DNA from 2 places in the Actinokineospora sp. PR83 genome. Region 2 is predicted to be linked to the other one. Evidence: riboswitches for the same ligand, from Rfam matches in the RefSeq annotation. Region 2 holds a riboswitch; the other holds the start of a gene.
The links. Region 2 has a riboswitch for cobalamin ahead of metE (5-methyltetrahydropteroyltriglutamate--homocysteine S-methyltransferase). Riboswitches for the same ligand answer to the same signal wherever they lie in the genome.

Region 1 (7,825 bases), on a different contig from region 2:
CACGAGATCATCCTAACAACGTCGATCACCTTGGCTTCCGCCCTGCCAGCGCCGAGGATGAACGCCGCTGCAGGTGGCGATCCCACCCTGCCACCCCGATGGGCGATGCACATCCCCGATGCCCTTCATGGGCTCACCGGGCGCGAGATCGATGACTTCCCACCACCACCCACGCAGCCATCAGGAGCGCCCGATGAAACTCCCTGGGTTATGTCGCGCCGCGACGATCACCCTGGCCGCCCCCGCCACGACGGGTGGCGCACTCGTCACCGCACCGACCGGCCAGGCCGTGACTGCCACTTGCTGCACCACCACACAGTCCCCCCACCACACAGTGGGCGGTGGCGGCGCTGGAGCAGGTGACGTCGGTGATCAGGCTGACGCCCAGCGCGGCCGCGGCGACCTTCAGGTGGTTGGCTAGGAGCGTTGGCCAGCTTCGAGTCCTCCGGTGGATGAGCAGCCCGGCCGCCGCCGAGTCTCCGAGTGCGACGTACCTCTCCCCACCCTGGGCGAACCTGTCGTCAAGCGGGGGAAAACGGTGGAGCGGTGGGGATCGTCCTTGTGGACATGGTTGTGCAGACAACGTCAGCAGCCCGTCCAGCGCGCGAGGAAACCGACGACGTGCCCGCGCAGCAGGGGCACGGACCGCCGCGGTGGCAGGCTGCCGACGAGGCGGTCCCGGTCGGCCGCTGTGACGAGCCCGCGGGCCTGCAGTTGCGGTACCAGGGCGCCGAGATCGGTCAGGCCCCAGTGCGCGACGCCGTCGACCTGCGTTCGGGTGGCCGGGCCGTGGTGGGCCAGCAGTGCCGACCAGGACCGGTCCAGTCGTTCGTCGCGGAAGCCCTCCGAGCCGACGAGCAGGAGTGGCTTGGTGACGCCGTCGCGGGCGGCGGGCAGCAGGTCGCCGGGGGTGCCCGCGGGGTCCGGCAGGTAGTCCAGGTAGCCATCAAGGTTCACCGCGGCGTCCAGGCGCGGATCTTCGTGGAGTGCCTCGGTGGCGGTGGTGCCGCCCAGGCCCTGTCCGTAGATGCTCAGGTGGCGGATGTCGAGGGCGCGGCCGAGGCCGGGCGGCAGCGGGTGGCCCTCGGCGTCCGGGTTGTGCCCTCGGGCGAGGGATTCGACCTGGTCGAGCACGAAGCGGGTGTCGGCGAGGCGCGTGTCGACCAGGCTCCGGTACAGCGCGGGGCTGGTGCGGGGGTCGCCCGGCAGGGCGATCGTGCGCACTCGGCCGTCGGGGAACTCCACGACGCTGGTTTCCCCCGGGTGGTCCACGGTCACCACCACCGATCCCTGGCCTGCCAACTCCTCCGCCACGGCCGTGCCGAGTGAGCGCGGATCGGCGAGGCCCGGGCTGTAGAGCACGACCGGTGCCCGCACGGCCCGCGCCGGGGCGTCGGTGTGGGCGTGGGTGCGCGTCGCCGCCCAGTCGACCCCGGACGCGGGGATGCCCGGCAGGTAGAAGGGTGCGACGGCGCCGAACCCGGCCGCGGTACCGGGACCCATGTGGGGTGCGGGCGGGTGATCGCGCACGGTGGTGGCCGGGTAGAACACGCTGACCACCAGCTCCCGGCGGCTGCCCACCGCGTCCGGCCACGGGTCGACCCTGGCGTGGTCGACCAGGTGCAGGGTGGTGACGCCGATGTGGTGGCGGCCGGTGGGTTCGGGCAGGCGCAGTGGGTCGACGGGGGCGGCCTGGGCCGGGGTCGCTCCCAGTATGAGAGCGGCGGCGAGTACCGCGGCTCCCAGGATGTGGCGTGGCATGGTGTGTCCTCTCGTTGCTGTAGCTCAACCGTGGCGTGTGCTCGCGCTTGTGGACACCGGGGTGGCTTGAGTGTCGACTGGAGGTTTTCTCCATATGAGGAGGGAGGAAGTCGGCTGGCCCGCCCGGTCCGCCGTGCGGGACGATTCGGTCATGGTTGGAGAACGCGGACGAGCGCCCTGGATGTGGGTGCCCGTTGTGGTGGGTGGGCTCGCCGTGCTGTGCGCGGTGGTCGTGGGGCGCTCCCTGGGGCCGCTGGCGGTGGCGATCGCGGTCGCCGGGCCGCTGCCGTGGCACGTGGTGGGGGTGTTCGTGTGGTGGCATGTCCCGGGGCACCCGGTGGCGCGGCGCCTGGTGGTCTCGGGGGCGCTGTTCGCGGTGGTGATCGCCTTCGCGTTCGCCGTGCCGGAGGTGGTCGGCGGTCCCGGTTCGGGGCCCGCGGCGCCGCGGGTCGTGTTCGGTGTGCTGATGGCGACCCTCGTGGTGCTGGTGGTGCGCCTGCTCGCGTTGCTGCCGGACGGTCGGCGGCGGTTCGCGCACGAGCGCGTGGTGCTGCCCGCGCTGTGGCTGCTGGTGCCGATCGACGCGGTGCTGGCGGCGACGGAGACGCGGCTGCCGCTCGGTCCCGTGCCGGCCGGGATGTGGGTGTTCCTGCTGGGGCCGGTGCTGTTGGGGGTGCGGTACCGGCTCCTGCCCACGGGTGAGCGCTCGGAGTTGCGGTGGATGCTGGGCGTGGTGCTGCTGACCGCTGTGGCGGTGGTGGCGCCGCTGGTGCTGGCGAGCTGGGTGCGGCCACAGGGCGTGGTGACGACCGTGGTGGTGGTCCTGGTCGACACCGCGGTGGTGCCCGCCGCGCTGGTGCTGGCGGTGGTCCGGTACCGGATGCTGGGTGCGGACGTGGTGGTGCGTCGGTCGACCAGGTACCGGTTGTCCTGGGTGTTCATCGCGCTCTGGTACGTCGGGGCGGTGGCCGGGTTGAGCCTGACCGCGAGCGCGTACCTGCCGGGTGGTCTGGTGGTGCTGGTCGCCGTGGCGGCCACCGTGGCGGCCGAGCCGGTCCGGGCTCGGTTGACCAGGGTCGCCGCGACCCGGGTGTACGGCCACCGGCCGAGCGGGCAGGAGTTGCTGGTCCGGTTCGGCGCCACCCTGGAGCGGGTGTTCCGCCCGTCCGCGCTCGCGGCCGAATTGGCGCGCACGGTGGCGGAGGCGTTCGACCTGCGGTGGGCGCGGGTCACCCTGGAGACGCCGGACCGGGCCGTCGACACGGCCGGGGTGCCCGGGAGGGCCGAGAAGGCGGTGCTGGCGGTGCCCCTGTGCCACCGGCACACCGTGGTCGGGTCGATCGAGTGCGGTCCGAAGGTGGAGGGCGCGCTGACGCCGTCGGACCGGGCGCTGGTGGAGACGCTGGCGCGGCAGACCGCGCTGGCCGTGCACAACCTGGGGTTGGCCGCGCAGCTTTCGGCCCACGTGGTTCGGGTCGAGGAGCAGGCCGGGGAGCTGGAGGCGTCCCGGGCGCGGATCGTGCAGGCGCAGAACGCCGAGCGGCGCCGGGTCCAGGGGCAACTGCACGACGGGGTGCAGCAGGACCTGGTCGCCATGGTCACGCGGCTGCGGTTGGTCCGCAATCACCTGCGGCGCGACCCCGACCGGGTGGACGCCATGCTCGACGAGGTGCAGGAGGACGTCTACCGGGTGATCACCGAGGTCCGGGAGCTGGCCCACGGCATCCACCCGTCGGAGCTGACCGACCAGGGCCTGGCCGCCGCGGTGCGCTCGCGGGCGCGGCGGGCGCCGATCCCGGTCACCGTCCACGCGGGACCGGAGGTGACCGGTGCCCGGTTCGTCCCGGACGTGGAAGAGGCCGCGTACTTCCTCGTCTCCGAAGCGCTCACCAACGTCCTCAAGCACGCCGAGGCGACCCGGGCGACGATCCGCCTCAGCAGCCGCGCCGACCTGCTCGACATCGAGGTCACCGACGACGGTGTCGGTTTCCCCGGCGAGGTGCGGCTCACCGGGCTCCGCGACCGGGTGGACGCGGTGGGCGGTGCGCTGGTGGCCACCAGCGCACCGGGCGCGGGCGCCACCGTGCGGGTCCGGCTGCCGGTCAGGAGGAGCGGTGCCTGAGCGGCCGACGACCCGGGTCGTCCTCGCCGAGGACCACTACCTGGTCCGCGAGGGCACCCGCCTGCTGCTGGAGGACTCCGGTGAGGTCGAGGTGGTGGCCGCCGTGGGCAACGCGGTGGAGTTGCTGCACGCGGTGGGCGAACTCCGCCCGGACGCGGTGATCACCGACATCCGGATGCCGCCGGGCCACCGCACCGAGGGCATCACCGCCGCGCACACCATCCGCGCCGACCACCCCGGCACCGGAGTGGTCGTCCTGTCCCAGCACGCCGACGAGTCCTACGTCTTCGCCCTCTTCCGCGACGGGACCGAAGGGCTCGCCTACCTGCTCAAGGAACGGGTCGGCGACCTCGACCACCTCCTGGGCGCCATCAGGGAGGTCCGCGCGGGCCGCTCCAGCATCGATCCCCGGGTGGTCGACATCCTCCTGCGCGGTCACACCCGCGCCGCCGACTCGCCCCTGTCCCGGTTGACCGCGAGGGAGTACGAGGTCCTGCGGCTCATGGCCCAGGGCCACAACAACCGGGCCATCGCCGCCACCCTGGTGATCAGCGAGTCCACAGTGGAGAAGCACGGGCACTCCACCTTCGCCAAGCTGGGACTCGGCGAGGAAGCCACCCTGCACCGCCGAGTGTCCGCTGTGCTCACCTACCTCCGCCACGACCCATCGGCCTGAGGTGCACCGGTGTGAGGTGCTTCACGACGCGGCGGGTGGATCGCGGCGGATGAGGGCTGTGTTAGCTTTCGCGGGCCAGCCGAGGCCGCGGAAGCGGGTTCGGGCGGGGGAACTCCGGTGCAAGACCGGGACTGACGCGCAGCGGTGAGGGACGGCTTCCGAGCGTTCCGAGTCCGATTACCCACTGGCACCCACTCCGGCTGACGGCCGGGGTGGGCGACCGTCCGGTTGGGCTCGCGTGGGGCCCTTGAGGGTGAAGGATTCGGCGTGCGCGGAGCGTGGCGGTTTCGGGTTCTGGTGGGTGTCGCGGTCTTGGCGGTCGCCGGGTGCGGTGGGGGCGGGGCGGACACCGCGGCGGGTCGGGGCACGGGGGTGGACAACTGCGGGCGGACTGTCCGGGTGGGCGAGCCGCCGAAGCGGGCGGTGGCGCTGAACCAGGGCAGTGCGGAGATCATGCTGGCGCTGGGGCTGGCCGACCGGATGGTGGGCACCGCGACCTGGACCGACCCGGTTCTGCCGGAACTGGCCGAGGCGAACGCGAAGGTGCCGCGGCTGGCGGACAACGCGCCGTCGTTCGAGCGGGTCCTGGCGGTCGAGCCGGACTTCGTCGCCGCCTCGTTCGAATCCGTGCTCGGGACCGGTGGGGTGGCGACCCGGGAGCGGTTCGAGGAACTGGGCGTGACCACCTACCTGTCCCCCACCGACTGCGGCACCAAGGACAACAGCGGCGACGGGGACGGGGTGCGGTCCACGGCGCTGACCATGGACGACGTGTTCCGCGAGATCCGGGAGTTGGCGGAGCTGTTCGACGTCACTGAGCGCGGGGAGCAGGTCGTGGCAGGGCTGCGCGAGCGGCTCGACACCGCGACCAGGGGGCTCGACGCGTCGCGGGTCAGCATCCTGTACTGGTTCGCCAACGCCGAATCGCCCTACCTGGCCGGGTGCTGCGGGGCACCGGGGGTGATCACCGGGGCGCTGGGGGCGAAGAACGTCTTCGACGACACCCGCGCGGAGTGGCCGCAGGTCAACTGGGAGACAGTGGCCGAGCGCGACCCGGCGGTGCTGGTGATCGGCGACCTGACCCGCAAGTCGCAGACCGCGGAGACCGCCGCGGCGAAGATCGCGTTCCTGGAGTCCAACCCGGTCACCTCGCGGATGCGGGCGGTGCAGGGCAAGCGGTACGTGGCGCTGAGCGGGCAGGCGCTCAACCCGACCATGCGCACCGTCGAGGGCGTGGAGAAGGTCGCGGCGGCGCTGCGGGGCTTCGGGCCGCTCGGGTGACCGCGGCGCCCACGCGCGCCCGGACCGGCCTGCGGTACGCCGCTGGTCTGGTGCTGCTGGTCGCCTCGACGGCGGTGGTGATCACCATCGGCCCGGCCGACATCGGGGTGGGTGAGGTCTGGCGCACCGTCCTGGCCCACCTCGGCGGTGGGGAGCGGGTGCTCTCGCCGATCCGCGACGGCATCATCTGGCACCTGCGGCTGCCCAGGACGCTGCTGGCCGCCGTCTGCGGGGCCGGGCTCGCGGTGTGCGGGGTCGTGCTCCAGTCGCTGCTGCGCAACCCGCTCGCCGACCCGTTCGTGCTCGGCGTGTCCTCCGGGGCATCGACCGGTGCGGTGGTGGTCGTCGTCCTCGGGGTGGGCGGCGGCGCGGTGTCGCTGTCGGCGGGGGCGTTCCTGGGCGCGGTCCTGGCGTTCACCCTGGTGCTGGTGCTGAGTCGGCTGCTGGGCGGGCAGTTGGACCGGGTGGTGCTCTGCGGGGTGGCGGCGATGCAGCTGTTCTCCGCGCTCACCTCGTTCATCGTGCTCACCTCCGCCGATGCCGAGACGACCAGGGGCGTGCTGTTCTGGCTGCTCGGGTCGCTGTCGAGCGCGACGTGGACCGAGGTCGGCGTCTGCGCGGCCGTGCTGGTGGTGGCGCTGGTGGTGTGCCTGGGCCACGGCCGCACCCTGGACGCGTTCGCCTTCGGCGAGGACGCCGCGGCGTCGCTGGGCATCCGGGTGGCCCGGGTGCGGGTGGTGCTGCTGTGCGCGACGGCCCTGCTCACGGCGGTGCTGGTGAGTTCGTCGGGGGCGATCGGGTTCGTCGGGCTGGTGCTGCCGCACGCCGCGCGGGCGCTGGCCGGGGCCGGGCACGCCCGCCTGCTGCCCACCTCGGCGCTGGGCGGGGCGATCTTCCTGGTGTGGGTGGACACCGCCGCCCGGTCCGCGCTCGACCCGCAGGAGATCCCCGTCGGCGTGCTCACCTCGCTGATCGGCGTCCCGGCCTTCGTGGTCATCCTCTACCGCACCAGGAGCAGGCGATGACCCTCGCCGCGGACCGCGTCGTGCGCACCGCCGGTGGCCACCTCGTGCTCGACGGGGTCACCGTGGACTGCCGGGCGGGGGCCACCATCGGCCTGCTCGGCCCGAACGGCGCCGGGAAGTCGACCCTGCTGCGGGTGCTGGCGGGGTTGCTGCCCACGGGCGGCGGCGTGGTCACCCTCGACGGCGCCCCCTTGGCCGACCTGCCGCGGCACGTGGTCGCGCGCAGGCTGGCCGTGGTCGAGCAGCAGGTCGACACGCAGGTGGACCTCAGCGTGCTCGACGTGGTGCGGCTCGGCCGCATCCCGCACCGGCGCGCGTGGGAGGGCGAGTCCGCGGCGGACACCGCGGCGGTGCGCTCGGCGCTGGCGGCCACCGGCCTCACCGACCGCGGCGGGCAGTCCTGGCACACGCTCTCCGGCGGCGAGCGGCAGCGGGTCCAGCTCGCCAGGGCGCTGGCCCAGGAGCCCCGCGAGCTGCTGCTGGACGAGCCGACCAACCACCTCGACATCGCCCACCAGCTCGACCTGCTGCACCTGGTCACCACGCTGCCGGTGACAACAGTGGTGGCCCTGCACGACCTGAACCTGGCGGCGATGTTCTGCGACCACGTGGTGGTCCTGCGGGCGGGGCGGGTCGTGGCGGCGGGGACGCCGGTCGACGTGCTCACCGAGGACCTGATCGCGGACGTCTACGGCGTCCGCGCGGTGGTCTCCACCGAGGACGGGCAGTTGCACGTCCGCTTCCGCCGCGCCACGGCGGAGTTGATGCGGGGAACGCCCTCTGCCGGCTGAGGCAACCGCCAGCGCAGGGCTTGTGCGCTCCGCGTTGGGGGCTACTTCCGTGAACGGTCCTGCCCCTGTCTCGGGACCGTCACCCAGAACGCGCGGCACTGCGTGCAGGGCAGGTCGCCTTCCAGCACGCGGCTGCGCGTGGGCAGCAACAACCGCACCTCCGGCGGCG
Region 2 (5,482 bases):
TTGAGCTACTCCCTTGCGGGCCTTGACGAATCCGGTGTCCCCCCGCACGCCGAAGTGCCCGTGGAGACGGTCTACTCCGCCGTGGCCGAGTTCCTGACCACCGGGGAGCGTCCGACCTGCGTGCAGTGGAAGGAAGCGGCCTCCCTGCTGTCGCAGTACGAATGACGTTGTGGTGTGCACACCGACGGACCCTCACGCCGGGGTATGGCGTGAGGGTCCGTGCCCCTGATGTGGCTGGCGGCCTGCTTGGCTGAACGCAGGCGCCTTGACCGCCCGGCGACCGTGCCCGCCCCCCGGGCTTGCCCTCTGCCGGAAGTCCGCGACCGGTCCGCGCTCAGGCGGTGAGCCGGGCGCGGGTGGCGGCCTCCACCAGGTTGCGCAGCGCGGGCTCGACCTCACGGTAGGTGCGGGTCTTCAGGCCGCAGTCGGGGTTGGCCCACAGCCGCCGCGCGGGCACCGCGCGCAGCGCCTCGGCGAGCAGGTCGGAGAGTTCACCGCTGCCGGGGACGCGGGGCGAGTGGATGTCGTAGACCCCGGGCCCGACACCCCGGGCGTAGCCGATTGCGGCCAGGTCGGACAGCACCTCCATCCGGGACCGGGCGGCCTCGATGGTGGTCACGTCGGCGTCGAGGGCATCGATGGCGGCGATGACGTCACCGAACTCCGAGTAGCACAGGTGCGTGTGGACCTGCGTCCACGGCGCGACACCCGAGGTGGCCAGGCGGAACGCCGCCACCGCCCACTCCAGGTAGGCCCCGCGGTCCGCCGTGCGCAGCGGGAGCGTCTCGCGCAGGGCGGGTTCGTCGACCTGGATCACGCCGATGCCCGCGGCCTCCAGGTCGGCCAGTTCGTCGCGCAGGGCGAGGGCGACCTGGTCGGCGGTGTCGGACCGCGGCTGGTCGGCGCGGACGAACGACCACGCCAGGATCGTCACCGGGCCGGTGAGCATCCCCTTGACCGGCCTCGGGGTCAGCGACTGCGCGTACTCCGCCCAGCGCACGGTCATCGGCGCCGGGCGGCTGACGTCGCCGTGCAGGATCGGCGGGCGCACGCACCGGGAGCCGTAGGACTGGACCCAGCCCAGTTCGGTGTGCGCGAAGCCGTCGAGGCGCTCGGCGAAGTACTGCACCATGTCGTTGCGCTCGGGTTCGCCGTGCACCAGCACGTCCAGGCCGATCTCCTCCTGCAGGCGGATGACGTGCTCGATCTCCTCCCGCATCAGCCGGTCGTACCCGGCCTCGTCGAGCACGCCCCTGCCCAGGTCGGCGCGGGCCCGGCGGACAGCGCCGGTCTGCGGGAACGAGCCGATGGTCGTGGTGGCCAGGGCGGGCAGCCGCAGTCGGGACTCCTGGGCGTCGGCCCGGTCGGCGTAGGGCATCCGGGTGCGGTCGTGCGGGGTCAGCTCGGCGAGCCGGGCCCGCACGCTCGCGTCGGAGCGCGCCGACGCCACCCCGGCCGCGACCGCGTCGGCGGAGGCGGTGAGCAGGTCGACCGGTTCGCCGCCGAGCAGGACCCGACCGAGCAGGGTGACCTCCTCGACCTTCTGCCTGGCGAAGGCGAGCCGGGCCCGCACGACCGGGTCCAGGCCGGGTTCGGCGTCGAGGTCGTAGGGCACGTGCAGCAGCGAGCAGGAGGTCGACACCCCGACCGCCCCGACCGCACCGAGCAGGCCCGCGCCCGTGGCCGCCGCGTCCCGCAGGTCGGTGCGCCAGACGTTGCGCCCCTCGACCAGCCCCAGCACGACGGCCTTGTCCCGCAGCCCGGTCAGCACCGGGATGCGGTCGAGGTCCGCGCGACCGGCGACCAGGTCCACGGCGACCCCCTCGACGGCGGTGTCGGCCAGCACGCCCAGCGCGTCGCCGAGTTCGGCGAAGTACCCGGCCACCAGCAGCGCGGGCCGCTGCGGCAGCGCGGCGAGCCGGTCGTAGGCCGACTGCAGCGCCGCCAGTTCCCCCGGTGAGCGGTCGAGGGCGAAGGCGGGCTCGTCGAGCTGCACCCATTCGACCCCGGCCCGGGCGAGCGCCGCCAGCAGTTCGGCGTAGCGGTCCACCAGCGGGTCGAGCAGGGTCAGCGGCGAGAAGTCGGCGGGCGCGCCGTCGGCGGGCTTGGCCAGCAGCAGGAACGTCACCGGGCCGATGAGCACCGGCCGGGTGGCCACCCCCAGCGCCAGCGCCTCCCGGTACTCCGCCAGCGGCTTGTCGCCGACCAGCGCGAACCGGGTGCCCGGGCCGACCTCGGGGACCAGGTGGTGGTAGTTGGTGTCGAACCACTTGGTCAGCTCCAGCGGCGCGACCTCGGCGGTGCCGCGCGCCATGGCGAAGTAGGTGTCCAGCGGTCCCATGCCCAATGCACGGTGCCGCTCGGGGACCGCGTCGAACAGCACGGCGGTGTCCAGGACCTGGTCGTAGTAGGAGAACGTGTTGCCCGGGATGGAATCCAGTGTGGACAGCTCACGCCAGGTGTCGGCGCGCAGGCCCTCGGCCACCTCGCGCAACCCGGCCTCGTCCAGTCGGCCCGCCCAGTAGCCTTCGACGGCGTGCTTGAGTTCGCGCTTCGGGCCGATGCGGGGATATCCCAGGACGGTGGCGCCGATCCGGGTGGCGCCGATGCGGATGTCGTTCACAGCTCTCTCCTCGTGAGCGTGGCGAACGGCCCGAGGCACGGGGAGCGCGGGGGAGTCGGCGACAGCCGAGTCCGCGAAGCCCACCCGAGAGGCCCGGACCGGCGCGTGCCGGGGGGCACGCGCACCGAGGGCAGGTCTTCGGACTCGCGGGCACCCACCGGTCGACCCGGTGGACCTACTGGCCGTCGCTTCCCAGGCGCTGCGCGCCCAGTGCTCGTATGACGGCGGTCGTTCCCGCTCACCGCTGCGGGGCAGTCCCGGATTCGCACCGGGTTCCCTGTTGCCTCCCCCGCCGCGCGAACGCACCGGGGGAACCATCGGCACAGCCGAGCGTAGCGAACGGAGACCCCCGGCAGAAGGGGACCGGACCCTGTCCTCCCACGCCGGGGGACAGGGTCCGATCCGCGGGACGCCGGGTCGGTCGCCGGGAACCGGCCCAGCAGGCCAGGGTGCGCGCCTGGGGCGAGGAGCCCGTGGCACTCAGCGTCGCCAGGCCGGGGCCGCCGAGGCCGAGCACGGCCTGTGCGGTGGCCCTGGTCGCGATGTCAGGGTCGAAACCCGCTGACGCAGGTCGACCCCGCCGATGCAGCCGAACAGGACGGTGGGCTGCGCGCTCCGTCGTCTTGGTCGCAGAAGTTGTCGCACGTGTTCGAAACCAGAACCGGGAACCGTTCCCGGGTTTCTGTCATGCCACGACAATGCGGCCAATTCATTCCTCGGCAGTTTCGAACATTGTCTTTCAGATCGTGAATTGCGCCCGGATTGTCACCTGATCCGCTCATTGCGTCCGCGCCGGTTCCGCTCGTAGGGTGTGTGGAGCCGAGGCTTGGGGGCCACGGAGGTATTCCGCGGACACCGGTGAAGTCGTGGATCGGGAGAGCGCGCTGTTCCTTCAGCCGCTGCACCCACGGTTCCGACCGCGCGAGGTCCTGAACCAACAGTGAGGACGATGACGTGCGCACCACTGCGTGGATCGTGGCAACCGTGGCCGCCGCTGTCGTGGGTGGTGGTGTTGCGGTCGTGGGCACCGCCGCGGCGGGTGAGACCGGCGCGACCCGGGTGAGCGAGCTCAGCCAGGTGCACGAGTGCGCCGTGCCGTCGCTGGGACAGCAGGCGGTGGTGCTGCGCACCAGCGTCGACCTCCCGGAGTCGGTGCCGGTGGGCACCGAGGTCCCGGGGGCGGCCGTCACCGCCTCGGTCGACCTGGGCGCCGAGGTGACCGGCCTGCTGCGCGACGCGGGCGCCACAGAGGTGGTCGCGACCGTGGCCTTCCCGGTGTTGGGGTGGAACGGCGAGACCATGTACCCCAAGGAGACGCAGCACACCTTCGCGGCGCGCCAGACCCTGCCGGGCAGCGGGTCGGTGTCGCTCGACGGGACCACCACGGCGCTGCACTCGATCCGGTTGAGCCAGACCGAGTCCCTGGCCTGGCGCGTGGGCGCGCTCACGCTGACCTCGGTCACCGGCCTGCGCGCCGACGGCACCCCCGCCGCGGTCGCCGCCTTCGACAGCCGGTGCGCGCTGCGCGCGGGCGAGCCCGACCTGCTCGCCGAGACCTCGACGAGCGGCGGGACACCGTCCCGGGGCCTCTACCACGACTGCGTGCTGTCGACCGGCGACCAGGTCCGCGTGGTGGGCAAGGTCGCCACGAGCCTGGTCCTGCCTGCGCAGCTCCCGCTGCACACCGAGACCCCGGCCGCCCACATCGTCGCCACGCTCGTACTGCCCCGCGACCTGGTCCGCCGGTTCCAGGCGTCGGGCGTGTCCACGGTCAACGGCGTCCTGAGCCTGGGGGTGAGCCGGTCCTTTCAGGATGAACCGCCCGCGGTGGCCACCACGTCGGGGACGCTGAACGAACGCGACGTCAGAACGCCCAACGACCTCGTCCTCGGCGCGGTCGCCGAGCAACTCGAGCAGTTCAGCACCGCCGAGCCCGGCACGCTGACCTGGACCGTCGGCACCCTCTCCTTCACCCTCGAGACCCGCGACGCCGCGGGCAACCAGCGCACCCCCATCACCGCCACCTGCGCCCCGGTCCCCGGTCAGAACCTCGAACTGGCCCGTACGGTGTTCACCGACGACCTGCCCCCGGGCATCCGGGAGGTCTGCCAGTCCTCGGGGTTGGGCCCGCACACCATCGAGGCCCGCGCCCAGGTCGACCTGCCCCGGCAGGTGCAACCGGGGGAGAGCACCCCCGCCCGCGACATGCGCCTGCGTGTCATCCTGCCCGCCCAGGTGATCGGCGGGCTGAGCCAGTCAGGCGCGGTGAAGCTCCGCGGCGAGGCCACCTTCCACGTCGACCGCGACTACGCAGGCAAGATCACCGCCCAGCAGTACGCGGTGCCGTTCGAGGTCGCCATCCCCGCCGCCGGGTCGTCGCAGGCGATCGCGGGCGTCGTCCCCTTCGGCCGGTTCGACGGGGGCCAGACCGGCGGCTACTCCCGCTGGCTGCTCGGCGAGGTCACCTACACCGCCACCCCGCTGCGCGCCGACGGCACGGAACTCCCGACCGTCCGCGCGGACTGCACACCGGATGACGGCCAAGAGCGGAAGTTCGCCGAGGTGGAGTTCCGCCACGTGTACGTCCGCGACTTCGCCCTCACCGGTTCCGGCGCGATCACCGCCAAGGGTAACCGGCTCCCCTTCACAGCGGACTTCACCGGCACCGCCCACACGTTCGACTCGACGACCCACATCACCGGTGACATCCGCCTGGGCCAGACCTCCGCCCCCCTCCGCCTCGCGGGCGTCCTCCCCGCGAAGGCCCAACTGGAATTCGTCCAGCAGGGACGCGTCAGCGCCACCTCCTACTTCCTCTTCGACGCCACCGTCACGTACGCGGTGAAGGCGCCCAGCATC

Region 1: linked by a shared signal. The riboswitch ahead of L6E12_RS11845 (ABC transporter substrate-binding protein) and the one ahead of metE (5-methyltetrahydropteroyltriglutamate--homocysteine S-methyltransferase) in region 2 are both predicted to bind cobalamin.

Annotation. Positions count from the first base shown of each region.
Region 1 is NZ_JAJCXD010000035.1:34,587-42,411, forward strand. It holds gene L6E12_RS11825 (AAA family ATPase) at 1-3, opposite strand, end outside; gene L6E12_RS11830 (alpha/beta hydrolase) at 586-1,761, opposite strand; gene L6E12_RS35365 (histidine kinase) at 1,949-3,883, shown strand; gene L6E12_RS11840 (response regulator transcription factor) at 3,876-4,559, shown strand; cobalamin riboswitch at 4,619-4,763, shown strand; gene L6E12_RS11845 (ABC transporter substrate-binding protein) at 4,959-5,840, shown strand; gene L6E12_RS11850 (iron ABC transporter permease) at 5,837-6,865, shown strand; gene L6E12_RS11855 (ABC transporter ATP-binding protein) at 6,862-7,656, shown strand; gene L6E12_RS11860 (hypothetical protein) at 7,698-7,825, opposite strand, start outside.
Region 2 is NZ_JAJCXD010000050.1:33,490-38,971, forward strand. It holds gene L6E12_RS34470 (Imm1 family immunity protein) at 1-165, shown strand, start outside; gene metE (5-methyltetrahydropteroyltriglutamate--homocysteine S-methyltransferase) at 335-2,614, opposite strand; cobalamin riboswitch at 2,735-2,957, opposite strand; gene L6E12_RS18130 (DUF6801 domain-containing protein) at 3,578-5,482, shown strand, end outside.